DNA from 2 places in the Arthrobacter sp. CJL-S3 genome. Region 1 is predicted to be linked to the other one. Evidence: predicted binding sites of a transcription regulator. Region 1 holds the regulator's gene; the other holds the start of a gene.
What was found. The regulator Rex, encoded in region 1, represses fermentation and respiration genes when NADH is low (regulators of the CRP and FNR family bind a similar motif). The targets are predictions, from matches to a motif close to CTTGTGAANNNNTTCACAAG.

Region 1 (8,206 bases):
CGCCGTCGCGGTCGCGGACGTCGACGCGGTAGCCGCGCTTCTTCAGCAGCCCGGCGGCGTCGTCGATGGCGCGCGACGCCGGGATCCCGGCTCCGGCGGGAATGACCAGGGTGCCGTATTCGGGCAGCCGGGACAGCCGCGCGGGCGTCCGCGGCGGCTGGGAGCGCATGGCCTTGTAGTGCGCGATGGCGCGCGGGACCACACAGCCGATCAGCGAGATGAACAGCAGGATGTAGATCGCCGAGAACCACGCCGAGGAGTACACGTCGTAGAGCTGGAGGGAGTCAAGGATTTTGCCGTAGTCCGGGTTGTCCTTGATGTACTGCGTGACGATCGAGGGGTTGGCGGGCCGCTGCGGGAACAGCGAACCGGGCACCGCACCGACCGCCAGCATCAGCAGCAGGAACAGCGCGGTGCGCATGCTGGTCAGCTGGGTCCAGGCCCAGCGGAGCATGCCCAGCGGCCCGAGGGTGGGAAGGACAGCTTCAGCCTTGGCGGCGACCACAGGGCTGCCGCCGGACTTGCCGGGGCGCTTCGTGCCGTCGGCTGGGAGATTCTTCTCTTCGTTCACTCGCTCGCTCATCAGATCGGCAGTTTCACATCGGTTTGGAACCAGTACTGCAACTCGGACACCCAGGTTCCCCAGACGCCGCTGGCCATCAGCAGGCCCAGCCCCACCAGGATGCCGCCGCCGATGCGCTGGATGGCGAGCCGGTGCTTGCGGAAGAAGGACATCACGCCGATGCCGCGGCGCACGGCCAGGGCGATCAGCAGGAACGGGATGCCCAGGCCCAGGCTGTAGACGAACGCCAGGAACGCGCCCTTGGCGGCCGAGGACCCGCCGGAGAGGCTCAGCAGCTGGACCGCGGAATAGGTCGGGCCGATGCAGGGTGCCCAGCCGAGGCCGAAGGTGATGCCCAGCAGCGGCGCGCCCCACAGCCCGGCCGGCGGCTTCGACTGGATCTTGGCGTCGCGCTGGAGCCAGCCGAAACCGCCCATGAACACAACGCCCATGACGATCACGAGGAGGCCCAGGACCTGGGTGATCCAGGCGTTCTGCGAGCCGGTGATCAGGGTCCCCAGCTGCCCGAACGCCCCGCCGAGCAGCACAAAGATCACCGAGAACCCGAGGACAAAGAGCCCGATGCCGGCCAGCATGCGGCCGCGCTTCTGCTTCTGGAGGTCGACGCCGGTCAGTCCCGTGACGTAGCCCAGGTAGCCCGGCACGAGGGGCAGTACGCAGGGCGACAGGAAGGAAACGAAGCCGGCGAGCAGTGCCACGGGGATGGCAAGCAGCAGCGATCCGCTCAGGATGGCTTCGGCGAAGGGACTGTTCACGGCGGCTGGCCCGTCCGCTACTCGGCCACGGCGGCGGCGATGAGGGACTTCAGGGTCCCTCGTTGGATCTCGCCGAGGACACGGGAGGCCACGCGTCCCTGCTTGTCGAGCACGAGCGTGGTGGGCACGGCGCCCGGGGGAACCAGCCCGGACACCGCCAGCAGCACGGCGCCGTCCTTGTCGTTGAAGCTCGGGTAGGTCAGGTTGAAGCTCTTGTCGAACGCTTCCGCCGTGGCCTTCTCGTCGCGGAGGTTGACCCCGAAGAACTGCACACCCTGGCTCTTGAACTCCTGGTGCAGGGCCTCCAGCTCGGGCGCCTCCACCCGGCAGGGCGCGCAGGCCGCGAACCAGAAGTTGAGCACGGTCACCTGGCCCTGGAAGGCCTCGGGCGTCACCGCGGTGCCGTCAAACAGCGTCCCCTTGATGGCAATGGCGCTCTTGCGGTCCGCGGCGGCGAATTCCGTCACCGAACCGTCGCCGGCCACGTAGTTCTTGTTGTCGCCGGCCTTGGCCTGCTGCGCCAGCGCGTCCTCCTGGGCGCAGCCGGAGAGGCCCAGCACGACGGCGAGGGCGGCACCGCCCGCCGTCAGGACGCTGCGGCGGGACACGGGGGACGAGTTGCCGTGGTTTCCGGTCATGCTCAGGCTCCGGGGGTGCTGGAGGCACCGGGGAGAAGGGCGGCAGCAGGCTCGCTGTACTCGACGCGCAGGAGGTTCCCGTCGTCGTCGAACACCAGGGAAGTGACCGAGGTGAGGGTGCATTCGCGCTTGCGCGGATCGTGCCACAGCGGCCGGCCCTCGGCGCTGAGCCGGGTGGCCCAGATGGGCAGCTGATGGCTGACGAGGATGGCCTCGGCGCCCTCGCCGCCGAGCTCGATGGCGCGCAGCCGGGCGTCCTGCACCGCGGCGATGACCCGGGCGGCCTGGTCCTTGTAGGGCTCGCCCCAGGACGGCCGGAACGGGTTGCGCAGCATGGGCCAGTGCTTGGGCCGGAAGATCTCGCCCTTGTTGACGTGCAGGCCCTCGAAGTAGTTGGCCGCCTCGATGATCCGGTCCTCGGTGGTGATCCCGAGATTGAGCGCCTCCGCGATGGGCTGCGCCGTTTCCTGCGCGCGGGTCAGCGGCGAGGCGACGAGGTGGACGATGTTGGCCCCCTGCGCGGCCCTCGCACTGAAGTGCTCCGCGAGCATCCGGGCCATCTCCTGGCCGAGCTCGGAGAGATGGAACTCGGGCAGCCTGCCGTACAGGACGCCGTCGGGGTTGTAGACCTCGCCGTGGCGGAGCAAATGAACAGTGGCTTGGGGCATGTGTACCAGTTTCTCAAAGGGCAGGGGCAATGACGAAATCTTCTACATGAAGTAGAACTCAAGAGTTTTGCGAAATGTTCCCCGGAGTTGGAATAAAAGATGCAAATGCATGTTTATACTGGGTGAAGCAGTTAGTTGAGACTTCAACAAATGATGCTTCAACTGACGATCAGACCACCCGCACGACCCACCCGACTCAAGGAGCAACACCATGGCACTTCCCGCTAACGTCACCACCGGCACCTGGACCCTCGACAACTCGCACAGCGAAATCGCCTTCACCGTCCGCCACGCGGGCATCAGCAAGGTCCGCGGCCAGTTCAAGGATGCGGAGGCCACCCTTGACCTCGCCGAGAACGTGGCCGACTCCAAGGTCAGCGCCACGATCCAGACCGCGAGCTTCGACTCCGGCGACGTCAACCGCGACGGCCACGTCCGCGGCGAAGACTTCTTCGACGTCGAGAAGTTCCCGGAAATCTCCTTCGTCTCCCACAGCATCGTCCCCAAGGGTGACAGCTACGAACTCCAGGGCGAGCTGACCATCAAGGGTGTTACCCGCCCGGTGGCCCTCGAGACCGAGTTCAACGGCGTCGCCGTGGACCCGTTCGGCATGACCCGCGCCGGCCTGTCCGCCGAGACCACGATCAGCCGCAAGGACTTCGGCCTGACCTGGAACGCCGTCCTCGAAGCCGGCGGCGTGCTCGTCAGCGACAAGGTTGCCGTCAACCTCGAACTGGCCTTCATCGCTCCCGCAGCCTAGTCACCCAACGCTTGACCGGCCGGTCCCCCAGGGACACGGCCGGACCCGCGGCCTCGAGCCGCCGCCACCCCGCTCCGTCCCCGTGACGGAGCGGGGTGTTGTGCTTAACCCGGGGGTTACCCCGGCGTCTCCGGCGTCCCGGCGCCGGGGCGCCGCCGTCTCCGGAAATGCGCGTCCCGCGGACGGCTGACGGGCCGCGGCCGGCGGTGCCCCGACATGCCCCGCAACATGCCGGAGGTCCCTCGATACCGGCCTGTCCGCGGACTAAAGTGAGATCCATGAGCAACCCCAACGAGGTACCTCAGCCGCAGCAGCCGGGCAACCCGACTCCGGGACAGCCGACACCAGGCAAACAGTCCTCGAACCGGCCTGCGGGCCAAACGCCTCGCGGATTCCGCTTTGAGATGCCGACGGACCGGCCCCGGAACTTCAACGATGTAATGCCCCACGGCGGATTCTCCGGCATGTTCACGGTCACCTGGCTGCCAATCGAGCTCAAAGTCGCCTACTGGATCTGGCTCATCAGCGGACTGCTGGGCCTGCTGGGCGGGGTCGTCGGCCTCTTCGGGGCGTTCGTGCTCCTGGCCGTCGTTCCGGGCCTGGGCTTCCTGGTGCTCCTGCTGGTGCTGGTGGCACTGGCCCTTTCGTGGGCACAGGTCATCCTGTCCATGAAGATGAAGGAAGGCCACGAGTGGGCCCGCTTCGCCCTCACGATCGTCGCCGGCATCTCCCTGCTGCTGGCCATCCTCAACACCAGCGCCGCGGACGGCCGTGGCGCCGGCAGCTGGCCCAGCTTCACCATCAGCCTGGTGGCCGCCGTGCTGATGTGGCTGCCCAACTCCCAGGCCTGGTTCGCTTCCCTGCGCGGCCGGGCCTGACCTGCGCCTGACCCGGACCTGACCTGCGCCTTAGCAGCGTCCGGGCACATCCCGCTACCCGCGGAACCGGCGCCTTGACTGGCGCCCAGGCACCCGGCGAGAATACCTCTCCGGAATGATCCGCGCGGGCGCCGGACCGCGGTACGGTGGACCTAAACCATGCTGGGGGCAGGGCAGGAAGCTGTTTCCGGTATCCGAATCAGACCGCCACGCAAAGGAACGCCCATGAGCATCCCGCCAGTCCCGCCGTCGAACCCGGACTCCCCGGAGCCGGGCGAAAAGCCGGCCCCCCGCTACGGCCAGAACGCACCCCAGCACGGCGAGCAGCCGCCGTCGGCGCCGCAGTACGGCCAGAACGCGCCGCAGTACGGCCAGACCCCGCCGTCCGCGCCCCAGTACGGCCAGACCCCGCCGTCCGCGCCCCAGTACGGTCAGGCCCCGTCCGCGCCGCCGTACGGGCAGCAGCCCCAGTACGGGCAGAACGCCCCGCAGCAGCCGCAGTACGGGCAGAACCCGCCGCAGTACAACCAGCCCCAGTACAACCAGCCCCAGTACAGCCAGCAGCCCCCGCAGTACGGCCAGTCCCCCTACGCCCAGTTCCCCTCCGAGCAGCCGCAGGCCACGGCCGGCCCGGCGGGCATCCCCAAGCTGGTCAACACGGCCTTCTGGCTCATCGTCGCTGCCGGCGTGGTCTGGGTCCTGTCGCTCCTGATGGCGATGGGCATGATCGACTCCCCCGAAATGCGGGCCCAGTTCGAGGAGCAGATGGCCGGGAGCGGCGCTGAGATCAGGTTCGAAGACATCAGGGGATTCCTGGTCGGCAGCATCGTGGCTTTCGCCGTGATCGGCGCCGGGCTCTACGCGCTCGTGGCCTTCAACATCCGCAAAGGCAAGAACTGGGCGCGGATCCTCGGGACGGTCTTCGCAGCCCTGTCCATCCTCAGCATCTTCCCGCTGAGCCTCGCCACGCTGTCAATCCTCCTCGGCATCGCAGGCATTGTGATGCTGTACCTGCCGGCCACGTCGCCGTACTTCGCCAAGCGGCAGCCGTTTGCCAACCCTTACGGGCAGCCGGGCGGACCGTACTAAGCGGACCTTACCAAGAGAACCGCACTAAGCGGCCGTACTAGGCCGCAGGCACCAGCGCAACGGGCGCGGGAGCCGGATGGGGCCGACTGAACCTAGTCGGCATCCTCCGGGTCCTGCGCCCTTTGTGCGTGATAGGCGAGAATCTGGAGTTCGGTGGCCATGTCCACCTTGCGCAGGTTGACCCCGGGCGGCACCTGCAGCATCACCGGGGCGAAGCTGAGGATGCTCCGCACACCGGCGGCAATGACCCGGTCGCAGACGTCCTGCGCCACGGCGGCCGGCAGGGCCAGCACCACCATGTTGGCGCCGGTCCGCTGCAGCACCGGCTCGAGGTCGGCGGCGTCGCTGACACGCAGCCAGCCCACCTCGCTGCCCACCACCATCTGGTCCGCATCGAAGATCGCCACAATTTCGAAGCCCCGGGATTCGAATCCGCCGTACCGGGCCAGCGCCTTGCCCAGGTTGCCGGCACCGACGATGGCGACCTTCCAGTCGCGCGTCAGTCCCAGCGCCGCGGCAATATTCCGGTTGAGGTACTGAACCTCGTAGCCGACGCCGCGGGTCCCGTAGGAGCCGACGTAGGACAGGTCCTTGCGGAGGGTGGAGGAGCTGACCCCGGAGGCCTCGGCAAGGGATTCGGACGAGACCCGGTCAATGCCCTCGGCAAGCAGGGTGGTGAGGGCGCGCAGATAAATGGTCAGCCGGGCAACGGCCGCGGGCGGAATCTGCTTGGCGGCAGTCCCTGCTCCCCCGGGCATCGCGTCAGGGGATGAATCAAGCGAAGTCACTATCAGCTCCATTGAGTCGCGTTGTGAGTTCCACTCTAGAGCCCCCGCAGTTCAGCGAACAAAGCAGCCGTCCCCGGCGCTTCTCCGCGCCTCAGGCCTCTTGTCCCAGCGCCCGGCGCAGCGTGCGCTCCAGCCGGACTTCGTCAATCTTCCAGAAGTCCCGCTGGACGCCGTCCACCAGCACCACGGGGATCTCCTCCGCAAAACGTTCGCGCAGCTCGGCGTCGTCCTCTATGGACTGCTCGCGCCAGCCGATCCCGAGACCCTGGGTGACGCGCTCGACGGCGGCGCGCGCCGCAGAGCACAGATGGCAGTCAGCTTTGGTGATGAGGACGACGTCGGGGCTTGGCATGGCTCCACGGTAGCCCGGCGGCCGCTCCCGCGTCGACGCGCCCGACACGTCCGCCGCCGACACGGGCCGTGCCACGTGTCCGTCGCCGCCGCGGGCCGTGCCGACATGTCCGCGCCGCGGGCTGCGCGGGTGCGGTGCCGCGGGCCGAGCCCGACATGTCCGTCGCCGCCGCGGGCTGCGCGACGGGAACCGGCCCCGGTGTTGACTAGACTCGTGGCATGCCCGAAGAGAAGTACGCCGTTGTGGTCACCGAGCCTGCTGCTGCACAGCCTGTTGCAGCAGCGCAGCACGGCGAAGCCGCGTTCTTCGATGTCGACAACACCCTCATGCGCGGGGCCAGCCTGTTCCACGTGGCCCGCAAGATGCACCAGCGCGGGGCCTTCACGATTCCGCAGGCGCTCGGCATTGCCTGGAAGCAGTTCATGTTCGTGGTGCGCGGCGAGAAGATGGATGACGTCCATGCCGTCCGCGACACCGCCCTGGGCCTGGCCGCCGGCTTCACCGTGGAGGACATTGGGGTCCTCGGCGAAGAGGTTTATGACGAAATGATCGAATCCCGCATCTGGCCCGGGGCCAAGGCACTGGCCGAGCAGCACCTCCGGGTGGGCCGCAGGGTGTGGCTCGTGACCGCGACGCCGATCGAGGTGGCCACGGTGATCTCCACCAGGCTGGGCCTCACCGGCGCGCTCGGCACGGTGGGCGAAATCCGGGACGGTTCCTACACCGGCCGGCTGGTCGGCGACATCCTGCACGGCCCCGCCAAGGCGGTGGCCGTCCAGGCAATGGCCGAGGCCGAGGGGCTGGACCTGGCCCGGTGCTGGGCGTACAGCGATTCGCGCAACGACATCCCGCTGCTGAGCATGGTGGGGCACCCCGTGGCCATCAACCCGGATTCCGGGCTCCGCCGCCACGCCCGCGACAACAACTGGCCCGTCTACGACTTCCGTGCCGGACGCCGCGCGGCCACCCTGGGGCTCAAGGCCGCGACCGTCGGAGGGGCCATCTACGGCCTCTGGCGGGGGTTCTCCCGCTTCCGCGGCCCCACCGTCTAAGCCCCGCGCGATTTCTTCGCTGCGCCTCCCGCTCAGCGCTACGCTTCCGGTTCGGCGCTGCACTTTCCGCTCCGCGCTGCGCTTCCTGCTCCGCGCTACGCGGATCCGCGTAGCGCCCGTCCCAACCCGCGTCGACTGTCCGAAAGCGCGTCCCCCGCTACGCGCCACCACCCGCACTGCCGGCCCAGAAGCGCGTCGACGGTCCGAACCAGGCGCGGAAATGCCAAAGAAAATGCCCGCTGCCGGGAAGGCAACGGGCATTCACATGATGCGAAGTATCTCTACTTCTTATTGCGACGCTGGTGGCGCGTCTTGCGAAGCAGCTTGCGGTGCTTCTTCTTGGCCATACGCTTGCGACGCTTCTTAATAACTGAACCCACGAAAGTTCCTTACCGGCTAGATGCAGTACCTGCCTGTTGGAAAGGGTCCGCGGGCTAAGCAGCAGACTGTACAACGGACAGGTTCTTACAATGACGTAAAACGTTCCTTAACAGGGTACCGCCTATCGGGGGCACACCACGACCGCAGGCCCATAGGGGCCCGCAGATCCTTATTCCGGCCGCAGAAGACGGCGGATGCTCAGCCTGTTTCCGTGTTCCCGTCGACGACAGCACCCTTGAGGTACTGCTCAACAGCGGCTTCC
Region 2 (8,206 bases), 1.7 Mb from region 1:
ACCTGCCCGCCAAGCCGCACGATAACCCGTTCGGATCGCGGCTCGACCCGTGGCGGCCGCGGGTAGTCCCACACCGATTCCTGACCGGCCCTGGGTTTGATGGGCTGGGGACGCCGGAAATAGCCGGAAAAACCTTGAACGGGAGTCATCTCCCCATGTTGCCATCTTCTGCTGGGAGGCCACCGTGAATGCCCGGGTTCCTGGGACCCCTGGACGTGCTCCTGAACGGTGTAGTGGAAGGCGTGAATGAATTCAGCACTGAACCCGATGAAACCAAGCGCCACGTTGGTTACCAAACCGGGGGTTAGCGCCGGACATCCATTTCGGAGTGGGCGGGCCTCGGGGCTTATGGCCCGTGACAGCGGACTCGGCGGTCTGGAGGATTGCCCGATGACGATGCCCCAAATCATGAAACAGCCTTACAAGCCAGCCGCGGTGTTCGTGGGGCTGGTGGCATCGGGCTTCCTGTTCCGGCGCTTTCAATTGCGCTGGGGTGCCACCCCCGCCGAAGCCGACGGCGGGCTGCCGGGCGACGACTTCCTGGCCAGTGCCGGCCTGCAGTTAACGCGGGCGATCACCATCGAGGCTCCGGTGGATGCGGTGTGGCCCTGGCTGGCGCAGATGGGTCAGGGACGCGGCGGACTCTACAGCTACGACTTCCTTGAAAACCTGGCCGGTTTGGACATCCACAGTGCTGACCGTATCCACCCGGAGTGGCAGGACATCAAGGTCGGCGACCGCTTTCATCTGGCACCGGCTGCTTCCGCGGACTTGGAAGTGGGGTTGGTGGAGCCGGGCCACGCCCTTGTGCTGCGCGTTCCTCCCGGTTCCCCGCCCGGCCCGTTCGATTTTTCCTGGGCATTTGTCCTGCAGCCCCGGCCCGGCGGCACCACCCGGCTGCTGGTGCGGGAGCGGTATGCCTACCGGCAGTGGTGGGCCCGGTGCCTGGTCGAGGCGGTGGAGGTTGCCAGTTTCATCATGTCCCGGCGGATGCTCCAAGGGATCAGGAGCCGCGCGGAGGGCAACGCTTAGCAGCGTTCCTTGAACCTCTGGGGAAGGCCGTCACCTGTCGTCCGGGCGAGCCCGGTCAAGCCAGTCACTGAGCAGCGCGGCGAGGAGCTCTGGCCGCTCGTTCAGGTGCAATTGCGCGAAGCTGCCTGGCAGGAGTACGGGGAATTGAAGGGGTCAGGTGCCGAACGCGCAAGACGTGCCACTAGCGATCTTGGCGTTGGGACTTGGCGTGGTCCGGGCGTTCAAGCAGTCGGGACACCGTGTAGCCGGTGACGAGGCCCCAGAACGCCGGATGGATGTTGAAGAGACTCAAACCGGAGATGGTGACGACGAATGTCACCAGGGACCCCAGGGTGAAGGCTGTGGCGAAGGCGGTCACGAAGGCCTGCTGGAGAGCCCGCAACATCGCAATGCCGCCCAGGGCCAGGATGAATTCCTTGGGCGCGGCGAGCATGAGGCGGGTGAGGGTGGGGGCCAGGAGGGCACAGACCATGGCCAGGATGCCGAACACGACGGCAGCTGTGTACTGGCGCTGCCTGCTTCCCGAGGAGGTCATGAGGGCGTTGGTGGGCCCGGTCACGCAGGCTGAAACGGCGCCGCAGCAGGCGTTGAGCAAGGAAAACGCGCCTGAAGCGATGGCGAAGACGTTGACCGGCGGATTGTGGCCGGCGGCGCGGAGCACGGCGACGCCCTGACCATTCTGAACAAACAACACGGTGAGGGCCAGGGGAACAACCAGCTCGAGCTGGGCAGCCCAGGTGAACTCAGGAAGCGTAAAGACGGGGGTGGCCAGGATTGGCCCGCCGTCCCGGAGGGCAAATTGGCCACTTGCCGCCACTGCGAGGCAACCGACCACAAGGGTGCCGAGCACCGGCGGAACGAACCTGCCCAGGGCGGGCACGGCTGTGAGGACCAGGAATGCCGCCACCATCGGGACAGCAACCACAGGGTTGGCCTGGGTTGAGGCGACGATGTCCGTGCCGAATTTCAGGAACACAGCGGCCACCATGGCCATCACAATGGGCATCGGGACCGCCGCCATGATGCGCCGCACCATTCCGGTGGCACCCAGGGCGAGGATGAGAACAGCGGACGTGAAGAAGGCGCCGACGACCTCAGGAAAGGACAGGTGCTGCAGCGACGGGCCAAGGAGCACCGTGCCGGGAATGGACCATGCGAAGCCCAGGGGCTGGCGATAGAGGAGCGACATGAAGACTGTCGCGGCCCCGCCCGAGAAAAGGATGGCAAACACCCAGGATGCGAGCTGGCCCTGGGTAAGTCCGCCCGCTGCTCCAACGGCCAAGGTGACCGCTATCGGGCCGGAGCTGGAGAAGATGAGACCGATCACCCCATTGGATACATAGGGAGGGCCCAGGTCACGGAGGAATTGGCGTACGCCTGCGGGGCGACCCTCGGGGCGTTCAAGCAGCGGTTGGGACTCCGCAGCCACAGCGGCCTCCGCGTGGGGCATGGCGGGCGGGATCAGACGGGATCGCGGCATTCTGGCTCCTGGGATCGGCGGAAAAATACTGGCGCCCCGGAGCTGACACTCCGGGGCGCCTTCCGTGCCAGATCCGGGGCCGGCACCGATTGCGAGGGGTGGTTCCTACTTGTGCTGGCCTTCCTTGGCGAGGACGTAGTCATAGACCACTTCTTCGCCGGTCTGGCCGTCCGTGCGCGGACGCGGGTCCAGCATCAGCTCGGGCTTGACTGCCGATGCGATGTCATCGGCGTTGTGAGCATCGCCGGGGAAGTACAGCTGCTGGGTGACAGGCTGGAAGCCGGGCGCGGAGACCTTGATGTGGATGTGCGCCGGGCGCCAGGCGTGCCACCCGGCCGCGTTGATCAGCTGTCCGCAAGCTCCGTCGGTGGGAATCTGGTACGGCGCCGGGCGCATCGTGTTGATTTCGAAGCGGCCGTCGTCGTCTGCCTTGACCGTGGCGCGGAAGAGCCACTCGGGGAGGCCCGGGGCGTACTGGGAGTAGAACCCGGCGCTGTCCGCGTGCCAAATTTCCACCTGGGCTCCCTGGATTGCATTGCCTTCGGTGTCAGTGAAGTGGCCCGTGAAGTGCAGCGGGGTGCCCTCCTCGTCCTCGCGCATCTCCACGGTGCCAGGGCTCTGGAGCACGGGGGCGCCGGGCACGTAGTAGGGTCCCTCGATGGTGCCCACGGTGCCTGGACGGTCCTGGGAGTTGACGTCCTCGACAGTGTGTTCCAGCCACACGTCCAGGAACAGCGGCCATTCCCCGTCCGTCCCTACCTTGATCAGCCAGGCCTTGAGTGCGTTGTATTCCTCGTAGGTGACCTGGTGTTCGACGACGATGTCGTTGGCGGCCTTGATAAGTGCCCCTGCCAGCAGGCTCACCCGTTCCTTCGGCACATCCAGATGAGCGAGCTTTCCTGAGGCGGTGAAGCGTTCGGTGGCCTTTGAGCCGGCTTCGACGGCAGTGCCCTCGTCCTCTGTGCGGGTGTCCGCTTGGGTCTCAGTCATGGTGTTCTCCATACTCTTCATTGAACAGGGGAGGAAAGGTCCCTGCACCCGTTGCGAGCCTCCGTGCGTCAGGATTTGAATCCGCGGTGACGTGGCTGCGCGTGATGTCTGTCTCATGGTAAGCCTCGCGATAAGGACGCCACAAATATCTATTTGGGGGCTTTTGTGTCATAAAGCCTACATAGTTGCACCCTTGGTCGAACCTAGGTATTTGCCTGATGTGAGGGTGGTCACGATAGGACAAAATTGGCGGACAACGTTCCCCGTCGGCGCCACCGTCTGACCCTGACCTGCCGCCAATCCGCACAGCACTCTCCAATGAAGGAGCAGCCATGACCGAGAACCTGAACCATGTCCGTGAGGTCCTTGCCGACGCAGTGATCGACGACCGTGAGAACGGCGTCATCCGGGCCAAGCGCGAAATTTTTACCGATCAGGAGATTTTCGAACTGGAGATGAAGCACATCTTCGAGGGCAACTGGGTTTATCTCGCGCACGAGTCCCAGATTCCCAACGTGGGGGACTACTTCACCACCAACATTGGCCGCACCCCCGTGGTGATTACCCGAGACAAGGACGAGAACCTTAACTGCATCGTCAACGCGTGCTCCCACCGCGGCGCCATGCTGTGTCGCCGGAAGACGGACAACCGCACGACGTTCACTTGCCCGTTCCACGGCTGGACGTTCAAGAACTCCGGTGAGCTGCTGAAGGTCAAGGACTCACGCAACGCCGGCTACCCGGAGAGCTTCAACAAAGAGGGTTCCCACGACCTCACCAAGGTTGCCCGCTTCGAGTCGTACCGCGGTTTCCTGTTCGGTTCCTTGAAGGCTGACGTTCTCCCGCTCGAAGAGCACCTGGGTGACGCCACCAAGGTGATCGATTCCATCGTGGATCAGTCGCCGGAGGGCCTCGAAGTGCTGCGTGGGGCATCCACATACACCTACGACGGCAACTGGAAGGTGCAGGCCGAGAACGGCGCCGACGGTTACCACGTCACCGCCGTGCACTGGAACTACGCCGCCACCACGGCCCGCCGCAACTCCGGCGACTCCGCCAACACCACCAAGGCCATGGACGCCGGCAAGTGGGGCAAGGTCAAGGGCGGCTTCTATTCCTACGATCACGGTCACCTGCTGCTGTGGCAGGAATGGACCAACCCGGAGGACCGCCCGCTGTGGGACCGCCGCGAGGAGCTCGTTGCCAAGTACGGCGAGGAGATGGCGAACTTCATGATCAACATCTCGCGAAACCTCTGCCTGTACCCGAACGTCTACATCATGGACCAGTTCTCCTCGCAGATCCGGCACTTCCGTCCCATCTCCGCGGACCAGACCGAGGTGACGATTTACTGCATCGCACCCAAGGGCGAATCGCAGGAGAACCGGTCCAAGCGCATCCGGCAGTACGAGGACTTCTTCAACGCCACCGGCATGGCCACCCCCGACGACCTCGAGGAGTTCCGGTCCTGCAACAAGACCTACTGGGCCACCTCGGCGCCGTGGAACGACATGACCCGCGGGTCTACCCACGAGATTGCCGGCCCCGACGAACAGGCCAAGGCGCTGGGCATGACCAAGGTGATCGCGTCCGGCGTGCGCACCGAGGACGAGGGGCTCTACCCCATCCAGCACGGGTACTGGAAGGAAGTCATGGACCGGGCCCTGGCGGAAGAGGAACAGTCCGCACTGGACACCGTTCCTGTCACCGCATGACCTAGACCACGTGGAACCAGAGAGAGTGCATAACCCATGACAAACCTGATCAGAACAGTTGCGGCGCTCAAGAGCGCTGAGGAGATCGCCACCCTCGAAACCGTCCGCGCCTTCCTTTACAAGGAGGCCCGGCTGCTGGATGAGCGCCAGTTCGATGAATGGCTCCAGTGCTACCACCCGGACTCCGAGTTCTGGATGCCCGCATGGGACGTCGACGACCGGTTGACCGAGGACCCGCAGAACGAGATCTCGCTCATCTATTACGATAACCGCGGCGGCATTGAGGACCGTGTCTTCCGGATCAAGACAGACCGGTCGTCGGCAACCTCCCTCCCGGAGCCCCGCACCGGGCACAACCTCACAGGCATCGAGATCGTGGAGCACGACGGCGACCAGGTGAAGGTGCGCTTCAACTGGTTCACCCTGTACTTCCGCTACAACACAACCGACACGTACTTCGGCACCAGCTTCTACACGATCGACCTCGCCGGCGAGGCGCCGGTCATCATGAAAAAGAAGGTCATCCTGAAGAACGACTACATCCACCACGTGGTGGACGTCTACATGATCTAACGGCCGCGTGCCGGTGCCCGGCACTTCCCGGGCACCGGCGCGGACGGTTCCAAACCCCGTGCCCACACAGGCACATCCGCACTTTCCGGATCGCGACGACGCGACCCCCAGCAGGAGGAAATCATGGGCCACAAAGTAGCCCTCAGCTTCGAAGACGGCGTCACCAAAGTCATCAAGGTAGGCGACTACGAGACGGTGATGGACGCCGCATACAAGGCCCGGATCAACATTCCGTCAGATTGCCGGGACGGCGCCTGCGGCACCTGCAAGGCCTTTTGCGATTCCGGCTCCTTCGACCCCGGCGACTTCATTGACGACGCGATGACGGAGGACGAACTCGCCAAGGGCTACATGCTGACCTGCCAGGCGGTCCCGGAGTCGGACCTGGCCATCCAGATCCCTGCCACATCGGCATCCGCGAAAACCTCGGCCACGACCTTCACGTCCACCCTGACGGAACTCAACAAGCATTCGGAAACCACGGTTTCCTTCAGCCTGGAGGTCGAAAACCGCGACGCCCTGGCCTTCCTCCCGGGCCAGTACGTCAACCTCAAGGTCCCCGGAACCGACGCGGAGCGCTCCTATTCGTTCAGCAGCGGCCCCGAGGTTCACACCGCCTCCTTCATGGTGCGGGTAACGCCGCAGGGCGCGATGTCCGAGTACCTGCGCGACCGGGCGGCGGTGGGCGACACCATCGAACTCACAGGTCCCTACGGTTCATTCTTCCTGCGGGAGCCCAAGCGCCCCCTGCTGCTCCTGGCGGGCGGCACCGGTCTGGCCCCGCTCCTGTCCATCCTCGAGAAGCTCACCGAGAACCCGCCGTCGACGCCGGTCCACCTGATCTACGGGCTGACCCGCGAGGCGGACATCGCCGGCCTGGGCTGGCTGCGGGAATATGAGGCGAAGCTGCCCGGATTCACCTGGGACTACATTGCTTCCGAACCCGGAACGTCCGCTCCCCACACCGGCTATGTCACGCAGATCATCGAGCCGTCCCACCTGAACGACGGGGACGTTGACATCTACCTGTGCGGCCCGCCCCCCATGGTCAATGCCGTGTCGAAATGGCTGGACGCCGAGGGCATCAAGCCCGTCAACTTCTACTTCGAGCGCTTTGCCCCGAAGGAGGCCACCGGCGGCGACGCCGAGACCGGTGCACCGGCACCCGTGGAAAAGATCCAGGCCGAAGGCGACACGATGACCCGCAGCGAGGCCGTCTCGTCGCTGGAGACCGGCCGGCTGGATTTCCGCAAGGAGGACAGCTTCGCCCAGCTGGACGCCCGCATGGGCCTGGAGCTCGCGGTGAGCGAGCTGATGCTGGGCCGCCTCACCGAGGAACAGCTGCACCAGTTCCGGCGGCTCGCCGAGGCCACCACCCGCTCTGTGGCGGCCGGCGTCGTTCAGGAACCGGGTGAGTTCGCGCGGACCAACGAGGAGTTCCACGAATACCTCTTTATGATCTGCGATAACCCCATGCTGCTGGAGTCCTACCGCCGGCTCGATGTCCACGCGCAGATGGCTGCGGCCTTCGAGATCGGGACGCACATCTTTGAGCGGGTCACGCAGGACCACGTTGATGTCGTTGATGCCTTCGAGCGTCAGGACAAGGCGCGGGTGCGGGAGGTCATCATGGCCCATGCGCACGACGCCAAGGAAACCATGGCCACGGCGATCGATGCCAAGGCTGGCCAGTGATGCCGCAGCCATATGCTGGTCAGTTCATTACTCCGGGCCGCTATGCCGGCAAGGTGGCCCTTGTGACCGGCTCCGCCCAGGGCATTGGCCAGAAGGTAGCGGAGCGGATCGGGGCCGAGGGCGGCGCCGTTGTCCTCGTGGACCGGTCCGACCTGGTCCACGAGGTGGCGCAAGGGATCGAGGAGGCCGCACAGGCCTCCGGTTCAGGAAGCTCGGCCACCGCCGTGACCGCAGATCTTGAGACCTTCGCAGGTGCGAAGCAGGCCGTGGAGGCTGCGCTGGCCGCCCACGGCCGGGTGGACGTCCTGGTCAACAATGTCGGCGGCACGATTTGGGCGCGCCCGTACGAAGAGTACGACGAGGACCAGATCGAGAAGGAGATCCGCCGCTCACTCTTCCCCACCCTCTGGACCTGCCGGGCGGTGCTGCCGGCCATGCTGGGACAGGGCTCCGGCACCATCGTCAACGTTTCATCGGTGGCCACCCGCGGGATGCACCGGGTGCCCTATGCAGCGGCGAAAGGCGGGGTCAATGCCCTAACGCAGTCGTTGGCCATGGAGGTGGGCGGACGCGGCATCCGCGTGGTCGCAACCGCCCCGGGGGGTACCGAGGCGCCGCCGCGCAAGGTCCAGCGGGGGCCGGAGGCCGAATCCTCCATGGAAAAGGCCTGGTACCAGGTGATCGTCGACCAAACCGTGGATTCTTCTTTCTTCAAGCGCTA

Region 2: the regulator Rex is predicted to act here: its motif matches at 3,720-3,739, upstream of benA (benzoate 1,2-dioxygenase large subunit).

What each region holds. Positions count from the first base shown of each region.
Region 1 is NZ_CM160046.1:3,629,511-3,637,716, forward strand. Features, by position in the region: gene resB (cytochrome c biogenesis protein ResB) at 1-583, opposite strand, end outside; gene AC06G6_RS16630 (cytochrome c biogenesis CcdA family protein) at 583-1,338, opposite strand; gene AC06G6_RS16635 (TlpA family protein disulfide reductase) at 1,356-1,976, opposite strand; gene AC06G6_RS16640 (histidine phosphatase family protein) at 1,979-2,644, opposite strand; gene AC06G6_RS16645 (YceI family protein) at 2,856-3,404, shown strand; gene AC06G6_RS16650 (hypothetical protein) at 3,683-4,282, shown strand; gene AC06G6_RS16655 (hypothetical protein) at 4,508-5,371, shown strand; gene AC06G6_RS16660 (redox-sensing transcriptional repressor Rex) at 5,464-6,159, opposite strand; gene AC06G6_RS16665 (glutaredoxin family protein) at 6,251-6,511, opposite strand; gene AC06G6_RS16670 (HAD family hydrolase) at 6,730-7,563, shown strand; gene AC06G6_RS16675 (30S ribosomal protein bS22) at 7,845-7,943, opposite strand; gene AC06G6_RS16680 (helix-turn-helix domain-containing protein) at 8,143-8,206, opposite strand, start outside.
Region 2 is NZ_CM160046.1:1,896,932-1,905,137, forward strand. Features, by position in the region: gene AC06G6_RS08540 (DUF427 domain-containing protein) at 1-149, opposite strand, end outside; gene AC06G6_RS08545 (SRPBCC family protein) at 247-1,032, shown strand; gene AC06G6_RS08550 (benzoate/H(+) symporter BenE family transporter) at 1,214-2,512, opposite strand; gene catA (catechol 1,2-dioxygenase) at 2,618-3,514, opposite strand; gene benA (benzoate 1,2-dioxygenase large subunit) at 3,835-5,217, shown strand; gene benB (benzoate 1,2-dioxygenase small subunit) at 5,254-5,790, shown strand; gene benC (benzoate 1,2-dioxygenase electron transfer component BenC) at 5,914-7,485, shown strand; gene AC06G6_RS08575 (1,6-dihydroxycyclohexa-2,4-diene-1-carboxylate dehydrogenase) at 7,485-8,206, shown strand, end outside.